2 regions of the Bowmanella denitrificans genome follow, and region 2 is predicted to be linked to the other one. Evidence: predicted binding sites of a transcription regulator. Region 2 holds the regulator's gene; the other holds the start of a gene.
What was found. Region 2 encodes ArgR, which controls arginine synthesis, uptake and breakdown. Its sites were predicted from a motif close to ANTGAATANNTATTCANT; they were not measured.
Positions count from the first base shown of each region.

Region 1 (6,827 bases), on a different contig from region 2:
GTAATCACGCGGATATCCGCCCCCAGTATGGCCCCCATCAGCAACAATGAATTACTGACATTATTGCCATCACCAATATAGGCCAGGCGACACTGACTGACATCCCCCAGCACCTCTTGCACGGTCAGAAAATCTGCCAGCGCCTGGCAGGGGTGATACAAGTCACACAGCGCATTAATGACCGGCACCTTGGCCGTTTCAGCCATTTGCACCAGGGTGTTATGGCTGTATACCCGGGCCACAATCGCGTCGGCCCAGCAGGCCAGATTGGCCCCCATATCGCGGGCATCCTCACGCCCGGCCAATTTACCGGCCTGACTGTCCAGGTACACCATATGGCCACCCAGTTTATTAATACCTATGTCAAAACTGACCCGGGTTCGCAACGAAGGTTTTTCAAACAGCGCCGCAACCGCTTTGCCATCCAGTGCCTTGCGATAGTCGGCTGGATTTTGCTTAGTCTGTTGAGCCAGCTTCAGCAGGCTCAGTAGTTCTGCTTTGCTCCAATCAGCAAAAGTCAGCAGATCCTTTTTCATAGGTACGTCCCCAGTTTCCCCGGATTGGGTGTTCAGTCAGGATAAATACGCGTGCCGGCCGACTGATTGTCGGCCAGCCGCAACAAAGATTCAGGTTGTTTCCAACTGGCGATGGTTACCGGCAGACCAATGTCCTTGGCGGCGGCCAGTGCCGCTTCCACTTTGACCGTCATACCGTCGCGGATAACGCCAGCGTCAATCAGCTCGCGGATTTGTGCGGCGCTAAGTTCACTCAGCAGTTGTTTATCGGCATCCAGCACCCCGGCCACATCAGACAACAGCAGCAATTCAGCATGTAGCAATTGCGCCATCACAGTGGCGGCCTGGTCGGCGTTAACGTTTAACAGTTGCCCGCTCTGATCGGCGCCAATGGAGCTGATTACCGGCAGGAAGTCCTGACTCAGCAATAACTTCAGTAACGTGGCATTGCCCGGCGTCACCGACCCCACCGCACCATATTTGGCATCCATGGGTTGGCAATTGACCATGGCACCGTCGGTCAGAGCCAGGCCCACCGGATTCAGTCCACAGGCAATGGCCTGGGCCACCAGTTGCTTATTGGCGGTGCCCGCCAGTGCCCCGACGATATAAGGCATCTGTTCAGGAGTAGTGACCCGCAAACCGTCAATTTTGACGGTTTTCAGATTCAGTGCCTGCATCCACTCTTCAACAATCGGCCCGCCGCCATGCACCAGCAGTACCGGACGACTTTTTTGTAACTGCGCCAGCACATCCAGTAACGCCTTGGCGGCCTTGGCATCCCCAATAAAGGCACCGCCGACTTTAACAATTAATGGCTTCATAGGGCCTTCTCCGCCAGACCGGCTTCGGGTGCAAAGCCAAAACGGATATTGGCGCATTGCAGCGCCTGCGCTGCGGCACCTTTGAGCAAGTTGTCGATGGCACTGGTCACCACTAAATGGCCAGACGCTTCATCCAGTTTCCAGTGCAGATCGCAATAACAGGTGCCGGCCACTTCATCGATTTTTGGCCAGGCACTGCGTATCCGCACCATAGGATTGCCCTGATAGGCAGATTGATAGGCTTCGTCAACCTGGCTGGCAGTAACACCGGCTTTTACTTTGACCGTGACGGTGGCCAGAATGCCACGCTTAAAATTACCCAGGTGCGGGGTAAAGATCACCTGACGCCCCAGTTCGGCGGAAATTTCAGGTTGATGGCGGTGCCCAAGCACACCATAGGCTTGCAGGCTGACCTCACAAAAACTGCTGTTTAAGGCGGCCTTGCGCCCTGCGCCACTGACGCCGGATACCGCATTAATCACCGGCCATTGTTGTTCATCCAGCAGCCCGGCTACCTGCAAAGGCTTTAACGCTGTCAGTGACGCGGTGGGATAACAACCCGGAACGGCCACCAGCCTGGCCTTGGCAATCTTGTCTGCATGCCAGTCCGCCAGACCATATACCGCTTCCTGCAACAATTGCGGTTGTTCATGGGCAAAACCGTAAAAACGGGCAAAGATATCTTTGTCTTTCAGGCGAAATGCACCGGACAAGTCCATAACCACCGCTTTTCCTGCACTCAGGGTGGCCGCCCATTCGTGACTGGCTTCATGGGGTGTGGCCAGAAACACCAGATCATAATTCTGCGCCAGCTCGCTCAGCTTGTCTTCAGACAAGGGCTGCAGCGGCATGTCCAGCAAGCCGCTAAAACGCCCGTAGAGCGCACTCAGATTTTTACCCGCATCCTGACTGCCCTGGGAAACAAACAATGCAGCAAGTTCAAATCCCGGATGTTTCGCCACTAAGGCGGCCAGCTCGGCTCCGGTGTAACCACTGGCTCCAACAATACAAGTTTTAATCATGATCAGAATTTTCAGTGTGTTAAAGACAACAAGTGTAGCAAAACCAAATGACAAGCCCGCGAAAGCGGGACAAAGGCTAATGTCGTCGCCGGGCGAGAATTAAGAAAGAAGGCTGCAAATTCTGCTGCATTTAGGGTTCTGGATGCACTAAAGTATGAATTGTGAGATACTTTGCCACCAAACACATATTTATTCAACAATTGTGCATATTTATTTTGTGAATTTATTATGAAAATGCCGCCATTTCTGGACGCTTACAAACAAATCATCGCACATCCGACCATCAGTGCATTCGATGAAAAAATCGACCAAAGCAATTTGCCTTTGTTGCAGATGCTGGGGGCCTGGCTGGAGGATTTCGGCTTCCACATAAGTATTCAACCAGTACCGGACGCCAGGCATAAATTCAATCTGCTGGCCAGAATCGGCAGTGGCGAAGGCGGCTTACTGCTGGCCGGGCACTCAGATACTGTGCCTTATGATGAAGGCCGCTGGCAGTTTGATCCCTTTAAACTGACCGAAAAAGACAACAAACTCTATGGCCTGGGCACCTGTGATATGAAAGGCTTTTTTGCCTTTATTCTGGAGGCCCTGCGCGAGATTCCGCTAAATAAATTAACCAAGCCGTTGTACATTCTGGCTACCGCCGATGAAGAAACCTCCATGGCCGGAGCACGTTTTTTCGCCCAGCAGCAACTGATCAAACCGGATATGGCCATTATCGGTGAACCCACCGGCCTTAAACCTATCTGCAAGCACAAGGGCCATATGGCCCATACCCTGGACATCACGGGCAAGGCAGGTCATTCCAGCGATCCGGATAAAGGGGTTAATGCCATAGAGATCATGTATCAGGCCGTGGGTGAACTGATGAAACTGCGTGACCAACTGGCCGCGCAGTATGTGGATCCGGCCTTCAGCGTGGCCAAAACCACCATGAATCTGGGGCATATTCATGGTGGTGACGGCGAAAACCGGATTTGTGGCCACTGCCGCCTGAATTTTGATTTGCGCGCGGTGCCCGGCCTGAGCGATGCCGAAGCTATCAGCCGCATTGATCAGGCCCTGGCACCGATTATGACCGCTTATCCGGGCAGAATCAGCCGGGCATTGATGTACGACACGGTGCCGTCTTTTGCCAGCCGTCACGAAACCTCGCTGCTTGACCTGGCCGAACAATTTACCGGCTTTAAAGCCAGCAGCGCCAACTACTGCACCGAAGCGCCCTTTATCAGTTCATTGGGCTGCGACACCCTGGTACTGGGGCCAGGCAGCATTGACCAGGCCCATCAACCGGATGAATTTATTGCCCTGGATTATGTGAATCCGACCATTAATTTATTGCGCCATCTGATTGGCCAAGTCTGTTTGAAATAACGGAGAGACGTTTTGCAGTTACAAGCAGTGATTTTTGATATGGACGGCCTGCTAATCGATTCTGAGCCTTTGTGGCGTCAGGCCGAGCAGGAAGTGTTTGCCACGGTGGGAATACGCCTGACCGAGTCCATGTGTTTTCAGACTACCGGCCTGAGTACCGAAGAAGTCGTGCAATATTGGTATAACGAATTCAAGCTGGACAGGCAGGATGTCAGTGATGTGGCGCGGCGCCTGGAAGACAGGGTAATCGAGTTAGTAGAGCGTAAAGGCCAGGCACTGCCCGGTGTTTATACTTTATTGGCACGTTGTAAGGCGCTGGGATTAACCCTGGCGGTGGCGTCAGGTTCAGTGAGCCGCCTGATAGAGGCGGTATTGGATAAATTGCAACTACGCGACTATATCAGCCTGTATCATTCCGCAGAGCACGAAGTGGCAGGCAAGCCCAACCCGGCCGTGTATCTGACTACCCTAAACAAGCTGGCCCTGAATGCTTCGCAATGCATGGCCTTTGAAGATTCGGCCCGCGGCGCGCAGGCCGCTAAAGCTGCGGGGTTGTATACCGTGGCGGTCCCTGAAGCAGGCCACAAAGACCCGCAGAAATTCACCATGGCCGATGTGTTGCTGGATTCACTGGAACAGGCACTGGAACTGTCTCAGTTTCAATGGCTTAATAATCAGAAAACGGCCTGATAATAATCCACTTTTGGCAGGAACAAGCTATGCAGAAAACCCTGGCGCTGGTCGCCCATGATCATAAAAAGCCTGACCTTATCGAATGGGCACAAAAGCACCGCGATATTCTGGCCAGGCATAACCTGGTCGCCACCGGCACCACCGGGGGGCTGTTGTCTGATGCGCTGGGACTGCCGGTACACAGGTTTAAAAGTGGTCCATTAGGCGGTGACCAGCAAATCGGTGCATTAATTGCCGAAGGCACCCTGGATGCGCTGTTTTTCTTTTGGGACCCGCTTAACCCGGCGCCCCACGACCCGGATGTTAAAGCCCTGCTCAGGCTATGCAGCGTCTGGAATTTGCCGGTGGCTTGTAATGAAGCCACCGCAGATTTAATGATCAGTTCGCCGCTGTTTGAAGATGCCAACCATCAGCGCAAGCTGCCTAATTACGAGAAGTAGAAGAGTTATAAGAATGCCGTATAGCTAGCAGATATCTTATTAGATGATCTTAGCGGTAAGTTGATAAATACTGTGAGTGTAATAATCAACCAAGGACCAATTATGATTCAAGTGGGCCAATCCTTGCCCCAGGCAGTACTCAGCCTGCGTAAGAACGGCGAAACCAAGCAGCTCAGTACCCATGAACTATTTAAGGGCAAGAAAGTTGTACTGTTTGCCGTCCCGGGTGCCTTTACGCCAACCTGCTCCAACTCTCACCTGCCGGGCTATATCACCCTGGCCGATAACCTTAAAGCCAAAGGTGTGGACAGCATTATCTGCGTGTCTGTCAATGACGCCTTTGTGATGGAAGCCTGGGGTAACAGCCAGAACGCCGAAGAGTTGTTAATGCTGGGTGACGGCGATGCCAGCTTTACCATCGCTCTGGGCATGGACAAAGACACCGGCGTTTTTGGTGGGGTGCGTTCAATGCGCTATTCCATGCTGATTAATGACGCAGTGGTGGAAAAGCTCAACTTGGAAGTAGCCGGCATGTTTGAAGTCAGTGACGCCCAGACCATGCTGGACCAGCTGTAACAAACAAAAGAGGCGCCGTCAGGCGCCTTCTGTGGAACTTTTGCCTATTTATTAGTTGGCGTTCAGCCTGTCCACCAGGGCAACCCCTGTGGCGGTTTTTAAATGGCCATTGGCTTCAGCCCATTGTTCAATGGTCTGGCCGTCTTTTTCCGGCTTGCTTAAATCTCCCCTGGACATGGATTTGACCATATACTCGCCAGCATCATCGGCATTGTTCATCATGGCATAGCGGATCAGGCTCTGATTTTCACAACTGATACCGTCGTAGTAATCCCCCAGCTTAAGATTGTAATCGTCCCTGACTTTTTTCATTTTTTTACGCAGTTCGGATTTGTCGTTGTTTTTGACAATGGTACAGATGTTCTGCAAGTCGGCGTTTAAGTCCGCCCAACCTGGCATGGCAATGCCCAGTGCCAATACTGCTGTAGCAACGATTCTCTTTTGCATAGTTTGTTTCCCGTAAGTGATGGTATGCAAGAAAGAGATTAGCGACAGTTACAAAATCTGCCAGAAAAATAGGTGCTAAAAGTAAAAATATTTCACGCGCATGCGATAGGCAGATTCGCTATACTCGCGCGATCTTTGTCTGCCCTGTGGCCGGGCTGAATTAGCGGGAGGATTCGCTTGCTGAAGCTGGATGTTATCGTAATTGGTGCCGGTGCCGCCGGGCTGTTTTGTGCCGCACAAGCAGGTCAACGTGGCCGCTCGGTGCTGGTGCTGGACCACGCCAAACGCATCGGTGGTAAAATCCTGATGTCAGGTGGTGGACGCTGTAACTTCACCAATATGTACGCCAGTGCAGAAAATTATCTGTCTGCCAATCCGCATTTTTGTAAGTCCGCCCTGAGCCGTTATACCCAGTGGGACTTTATCGCGTTAGTCGCCGACTATGGTATTACCTACCACGAGAAAACCCTGGGCCAGCTGTTCTGCGACGATTCGGCCAAAGACATTCTGAATCTGCTGCTGCGTGAATGTGATAAAGCCAAGGTACAACTGCGCCATCCGGTCGAGATTCAGCACATAGAAAAAACCGCTGACGGCTTCACATTGCAAACCAGTCAGGGCCTGTTCGGTTGTGAATCGCTGGTGATAGCCACCGGCGGCCTGTCTATTCCCAAGTTGGGCGCCAGTCCCTTCGGTTATAAAGTGGCGGAACAATTCGGCTTAACAGTGCTGCCGACCCGCGCCGGTCTGGTGCCCTTTACTTTGCATGAGCAGGACAAACAGGTGCTGGCAGAGCTTAGCGGTGTTGCCCTGGATGCCAGCGCAGCGGTGGACGATACCAGTTTCAGGGAAAATATTTTGTTTACCCATCGCGGCCTATCCGGCCCGGCGGTGCTGCAAATATCCAGCTTCTGGCAGCCTGGTCAGACGGTC
Region 1 covers NZ_BAAAEI010000031.1:282,867-289,693, reverse strand. Annotated here, with positions in the region: gene ABD028_RS22565 (ornithine carbamoyltransferase) at 1-536, opposite strand, end outside; gene argB (acetylglutamate kinase) at 569-1,339, opposite strand; gene argC (N-acetyl-gamma-glutamyl-phosphate reductase) at 1,336-2,361, opposite strand; gene argE (acetylornithine deacetylase) at 2,590-3,738, shown strand; gene hxpB (hexitol phosphatase HxpB) at 3,751-4,428, shown strand; gene ABD028_RS22540 (methylglyoxal synthase) at 4,458-4,871, shown strand; gene ABD028_RS22535 (peroxiredoxin) at 4,974-5,447, shown strand; gene ABD028_RS22530 (DUF3718 domain-containing protein) at 5,499-5,894, opposite strand; gene ABD028_RS22525 (BaiN/RdsA family NAD(P)/FAD-dependent oxidoreductase) at 6,072-6,827, shown strand, end outside.
Region 1: a site for ArgR is predicted at 2,542-2,559, ahead of argC (N-acetyl-gamma-glutamyl-phosphate reductase). Genes of this name have one in related genera too.

Region 2 (6,827 bases):
ACTGGGGTATTCAGCGTCGCGGTCCGTTCAATGCTGCTTCTGTAGTCGATGCAGAAATGAACGATGATGGTACTTACACTATCAACGGCGTTAACCCTGAGAACGCTGCAGAGTCTGTATACAATCCAGGCTCTCTGTGGGAAGTACGTTTGGGCGTGAAATATAGCTTCTAAGCTGATATAACGCTGAAACAAAGCCGGCCTTGTGCCGGCTTTTTCAGTAACAAAGCATGGCAGAAAACAACGCTCTGCCGTGACATCGCCGACGGAATTGATAACAATGATTAAACGCCTTCTACCTCTGTTACTTATGTTCGCAGCCAGCCAAACTTTGGCAGATATCCGCATCGCTACCTTCAACGTCAGTATGGAAGCCGACAACTATGTTGAGCGTGGTCAGCCTGTTACGGGACAGGAATTATTTGAGTTACTGAAAGACGGCGAACACAAGCAGATTCGCAACACCGCTGAAATAATTCAGCGGGTCAGGCCGGATATTATCCTGCTCAATGAGTTTGACTATGATGCGGATGCTGAGAAGGGGCCGCTGGCATTTATTCGCCAATATCTGAACAAGAGTCAACAGGGCGCGCAGTCGATTGATTATCCCTACTATTTTGTCGCACCAGTCAACACCGGCGTAGACTCCGGCGTGGACTTAAGCGGGGATGGCGTTGCCTCCGGCACCGAAGATGATGCTTTCGGATATGGTAAGTATCCCGGACAGTACGGCATGGTGGTGCTTAGCCGCTTTCCTATTGATACCGCCAATGTGCGCACTTTCCAGCGCTTCTTATGGAAAGACATGCCTGGCAATCTGATGACGTCTGTGGTGAAGACAAATGGTCAACCCTGGTACTCACCAGAAGCGCAGAATGTGTTGAGGCTATCCTCTAAGTCCCACTGGGATATTCCGGTGCAGGTGAACGGTAGAACGATACATGTACTGGCCAGTCACCCTACGCCACCTGTATTTGATGGCCCCGAGGACAGAAACGGTAAACGTAACCACGATGAGGTGCGTTTCTGGGTGGATTATTTATCCGGCGGTACTCAGGCCTCCTATATCTATGACGATCAAGGTAACAAGGGGGGCTTTAAAGGCGGCAACTTTGTGGTGCTGGGTGACCTGAATTCATCCATGACCGAAGGTGATTCGTTGCGCGATGCCATTGTTGGCCTGATTACTCATGACAAGGTCAATGGTCAGTTCGTTCCCCGCAGCGCTGGTGGTAAAGCACATAGCCCTGACAATCCGCTTGGCGCTACCCACACCGCTGGATGGCGTATGCGCGCCGACTATGTGCTGCCTTCTGAAGCAGGCTGGGACATTGTTGATGGCGGCGTATTCTGGCCTGCCAAAGAGGATGCGCTTTATCGCTTGGTTAAAGATCGTAAGAGTTCTTCCGATCATCGTATGGTTTGGTTGGAATTGGCATTTAAGTAAGTGCTGAATCTGTATTGACTGGATAAACCCGACAATATTCATCGCAGAGACGCCGAGTTCGCAGAGCTTTCAATAGTTTATTGTTAACCGGCCTTTCCAGTGTTCTGTGCGGGGCAGCAGTGGAAGTACTTCTTCATGTTGCTTCCGCCATGTAGAGCCTGTTCGTTTCCTACCAGTAGATGTCACCACAGAGGCACAGAGAACAGGGAGTTTTTTATTGCGTATCCAATGAGTCTCATCCTTTCTCTGTGACCTCAGCGGCACTGCGAGAATAAGAATCAAACGTTTTCGAACAGTGCCTCAACCCGCTTCAGGGTGTCATCGATACGAGTGACGTCGGCCGGGGCAATAAATATAGTGTCATCGCCGGCAATAGTACCTAGTACACCATCGGCCTGGCTCAATGAATCCAGCAGTCTGGCAATTAACTGTGCAGCCCCCGGACTGGTGCGGATAATCACCATCACATTGTTGTGTACGATATCCAGCACTAATTGCTTAAGCGGGCTCTTGGCCGTGGGCATACCCAGTTCCGGCGGTAAACAATAGACCATTTCACCCAGCGCATTGCGGGTACGCACCGCGCCAAACTTACTGAGCATGCGGGACACCTTCGACTGACTGATATTATCAAAGCCCTGTTCCTTCAGCGCTTCGACGATCTCGCCTTGCGAACCAAAGTTTTCGGTTTTGAGTATTTCCTTAAAGGATTTAATCAGTTCTTCTTGTTTACCTGCCATTGCCATCCCGCTTTTTACACTGCTATCAATTCAAGCCGTTACTTTACCTGCCAGACCTGACGAATCAATGTTTTTTATACCTTGGTCTTATTCCGCTAAACTTGCTGATGAATTAGAGTCGATTTGCAGGCAGCTTGCTAAGCCCCCGGCCACAAAGTAGACTCTGCCCCCAATGTTTTCCGCAATCCGGCTCAAATGTCAGATCTGGTCATTTCCCGGGTTGTCAGTGGCTTAGTAGCCTAACATTTTTCACAGACTGCGCTGTCAGTCGAAAACGTTACTCACATTCACAGGAGATAAACATGAAAGTAGCCGTATTAGGTGCTGCCGGCGGTATCGGCCAGGCATTGTCACTGTTGCTCAAAACTCAGTTGCCTGCCGGCTCTGAATTGTCTTTATATGACGTTGCCCCTGTGGTACCCGGCGTGGCCGTGGACCTGAGCCATATTCCTACCGATGTGAAAGTTAAAGGGTTTGGCAAGGATGACCTGAATACCGCACTGCAAGGCTGTGACATCGTCTTGATCCCTGCCGGTGTACCGCGCAAGCCGGGTATGGATCGTTCAGATCTGTTCAATATCAATGCTGGCATTGTGCGTAATCTGGTGGATGCCATTGCTGACAATTGTCCAAAGGCCTGCATCGGTATTATTACCAACCCGGTTAACACCACTGTGGCTATTGCCGCCGAAGCGCTGAAAGCCAAAGGCGTATATGACAAAAACAAATTATTCGGTGTGACGACCCTGGACGTTATTCGCGCCGAAACTTTTGTTGCTGAATTGAAGGGCCTGAATCCTGCCAACGTACATGTGCCTGTAATCGGTGGCCACTCTGGCACCACTATCCTGCCATTGCTGTCTCAGGTTGAAGGTGTGGAGTTCAGTGACGAGGAAGTGGCCAGCCTGACGCATCGTATTCAGAATGCCGGTACCGAAGTGGTGGAAGCCAAGGCAGGTGGCGGCAGTGCCACATTGTCCATGGGACAGGCGGCGGCGCGTTTCTGTTTGTCATTGGTGGCGGCCATGCGTGGCGAAAATGTGGTGGAATACACTTATGTTGAAACCAACAGTGATGATGCCCGTTTCTTTGCCCACCCTGTGCGCCTGAGCGCCAATGGTGTGGAAGAAATTCTGTCTTACGGCAAACTGAGCGCATTTGAGCAAAAAGCCAAAGAAGATATGCTGGGTGGCCTGCGTGGTGATATTCAACTGGGCGAAGACTTCGTCAATAAAGCCTGATAGCTGATTCAGCTATATTGCGAAAACCGGCCTGAATGGCCGGTTTTTTGTTTGAGGCAGGTGCTGATTAGTTGCGTTAACTTGCTTGCCAGCGCATCAGATTCAGAAACTCACGACGGTTTTTCGGTCCATAGGTCTGGAAGTGTGGACTAGGCTGATTGCGATAGTTTTCCCGGGTTTTAGCCAGCTTATCCTGGCGGTTGTGCAGCGCCACTTCCTGAGGTGATATCTGATAAGGTTTGCAGGCATTCAGGCCAAAGATCTTGGCTTTTAACTCAGGGGTCAGCGCTGGATAACCGTATTGCTCAACAAAAGCCTCGCTGATTTGAAAAGCACGAAAGGCCTGGATTTGATCCTGAGGGGAGCCATACCAGATAGAATCGGTGCCCCACAGCACATTGTTTTCTCCAACATATCTGAGTAATTTGCCTAGCAAGTGCGCAGCCTGTTCGGGGTGGCGCATCACAAAACGCCAGGTGGAGCCGAGTTCAGCATAGACATTGGTGTTAGGCGCCACCTGATTTTCCTGCAAAGAGCGGATAAGACTATCCACGCCGGCACGGTGTGAGCCATGGGTATACGCCCTTTCCTCCACGGATGGGTCAAACCCGGAGTGGTAGATGATAAAGTTTACATCCGGATAGCGTTTAGCTACCACGCCAATGTCGCTGCACAGACTGTGCTGGTATGACTGAGCACCAAACGGAATGCCTTTATGGATACAGATATTTTTAATGCCAAGCTGCCTGGCTTTTTCTATAAAAGCGATACCCACATCGTCATACAGAAAGAAGCCATTGCCATCTGGTCCCCATTGCGTATAGGTTTTCCAGGCGCTGACCTGCCATTTTTCGGCCAGTTCCTCCATGCCCTGCAGGTCGCCATCCTGATTAGGATTGACCCGTCCATGCAATAGCAAGCGCTGGTGGCCTTCCAACTCGTCAATGATGCGCCGGGTAGCATCAGCCTCCTCAATGGTTAAAGGCTCGCTGTGACGCATTGAGGGCACGAAAGACAGCACCATTATGTCTGTGTCGCTATCCAGGAACACGTCCTTGATAAATTGCCTGGGCCCCAGACATTGCAAGTAGCTCCTGTCGCCGGCCAAGTCAGCCAGTGGACAGTCAGCATATGGCATGCTCGAAAACGGCCTGGCATCCTGGGGGAGTTGATTCAGCCAGCGCCCATTGGGGTCAACGAAATGGCCCTGAATATCGAAGATAAATTCGTTGCCTGCTAGTGTGCTATCTGCCATTTGTGGTTCAAACGCACTAAGTTCAGACAGCGCATAAAAGCCACCATTAAGACCTTGGGCAGCGTTGACCTGGTTGGCACAAAGCAAAGTCAGAGCCGCGGCGCTGCTGGTCAGCATAAAGTCCCGGCGACTTAATCCCAGTTTCTTGCGGGTACTTTCGATACATTGACGGGCGAGAAAGTTAATACTTTCCTCTCGCTCACTCAGCCTGGGCGGACAAAATTCGCCGTTTGAGGTACTGTCCAGTTTGATCGGCAGGGAAGGCAGCGGTTTCATCTTCGACATCCTGATTGTGCAGATGCAGAAATAAAACGTTAGCAGTCATTGTTAGTTTTGCACAAATTTTGTTCTGCGAAGATCTTTGCCTGAAGGGACGGAGATCAGGCCATGCGTTCAACCGCAATAGCGGCCAATCCAATCAGGGCCTGTTTGAATTCATTGTCAGGAAGAGGGCTAAGGGCCTCAACAGCTTGCTGACTGGCTTCCAATGCTTTAGCACGGGTGTACTGTAACGCACCGGTCTGAGCCATGGCCGTCTGTATTTCTTGCAGGTGAGGTAAGCCGTCGCCCTGCTCAATGGCGCGTCGAATCAGCGCAGCCTGCTGTGCATTGCCATGCCACATAGCATAAAGCAATGGCAGGGTGGGTTTTCCTTCAGCCAGATCATCACCGACATTTTTGCCCATTTCTGCCGCATCGGCGGCGTAGTCGAGGATATCGTCAACTAACTGGAACGCGGTGCCGAGGTATTTGCCATAGTTCTGCATCGCCAGCTCTATCACCTGAGATTGGTCTGTCAGTACTGCAGCCAGTTGGGTAGCGGCTTCGAACAGGCGGGCGGTTTTACTGTAGATCACCTGCATATAGCTTTGTTCTGAGGTCTCTGGGTCATTGCAATTCATTAACTGCAATACTTCCCCTTCAGCGATAACGTTGGTCGCGTCTGAGAGAATTTCCATCACCCGCATACGTTTCAGGCTGACCATCATCTGAAATGAACGGGTATAGAGAAAGTCTCCTACCAGCACACTGGCCTGATTGCCGAATAATTCATTGGCTGTCTCGCGACCGCGACGCATGGTAGACTCGTCCACCACATCGTCGTGCAGCAGGGTGGCGGTGTGAATAAATTCAATAATGGCCGCTAGGGTGTGATGCGCTGTACCCTCAATGCCCAGCGCACGGGCGGCCAGTACAGTGATCAGTGGCCGGATACGCTTGCCACCGCTGTTGACAATGTAGAAACCCAACTGATTGATCAGCGCGACCTCTGAGCTTACCTGTTGCTGAATCAACTGGTTGACTGCCTGCATATCCTGTTCGGCAAGATCGCGTATCTGTTGGTTGTTCATTGGCACTGGGTACATCGACTGAAAACTGGCGGCATTTTTGCAGAAATTGCCGTACTGTTCCAGCGGGTTAAACCGAATCTCCCCAAACGTTGGCCGCAAAGCATTAATGTGGCTAAATTTATGGAGAATTGCTATTGCGATGCCTGCACACTTCACGTACAATTCGCGCCCTGTTTTAGAATTGTTGGCGTCCTGCGGGCGCAAAGAGCGGAGTTAAGTATGTACGCGGTTTTCCAAAGTGGTGGTAAACAACACCGTGTGGCTGAAGGCCAAACCGTTCGTCTTGAAAAGATTGAAGTTGCACCAGGCGAAACTGTCGAATTTGACAATGTCCTGATGGTCAGCAACGGTGACGACGTAAAGATCGGCACACCTTTTGTAGACGGTGGTAAAGTCAAGGCTGAAGTGGTAACCCATGGTCGTGGCGAGAAAATTAAGATTGTTAAGTTCCGTCGCCGTAAGCATTCACGCAAGCAGATGGGCCACCGTCAGTGGTTCACTGAAGTGAAAATCACCAGCATCAGCGCCTAAGAGGAGTACTGAAAGATGGCACACAAGAAGGCGGGTGGTAGTACCCGTAACGGTCGTGATTCAGAAAGCAAACGCCTGGGTGTAAAACGCTTTGGCGGTGAGTCTGTACTGGCTGGCAGCATTATCGTGCGTCAGCGTGGCACCAAGTTCCACGCGGGCACTAACGTAGGTTTGGGTAAGGATCACACTTTATTCGCTTTGTCTGACGGTAAAGTTCAGTTCGAAGTGAAAGGTCCTCAAAACCGTAAGTATGTGAGCATCG
Region 2 covers NZ_BAAAEI010000015.1:132,588-139,414, reverse strand. Annotated here, with positions in the region: gene ABD028_RS14210 (TonB-dependent receptor) at 1-173, shown strand, start outside; gene ABD028_RS14205 (endonuclease/exonuclease/phosphatase family protein) at 280-1,446, shown strand; gene argR (transcriptional regulator ArgR) at 1,725-2,192, opposite strand; gene mdh (malate dehydrogenase) at 2,489-3,427, shown strand; gene ABD028_RS14190 (amidohydrolase family protein) at 3,504-4,958, opposite strand; gene ispB (octaprenyl diphosphate synthase) at 5,063-6,034, opposite strand; gene rplU (50S ribosomal protein L21) at 6,254-6,565, shown strand; gene rpmA (50S ribosomal protein L27) at 6,581-6,827, shown strand, end outside.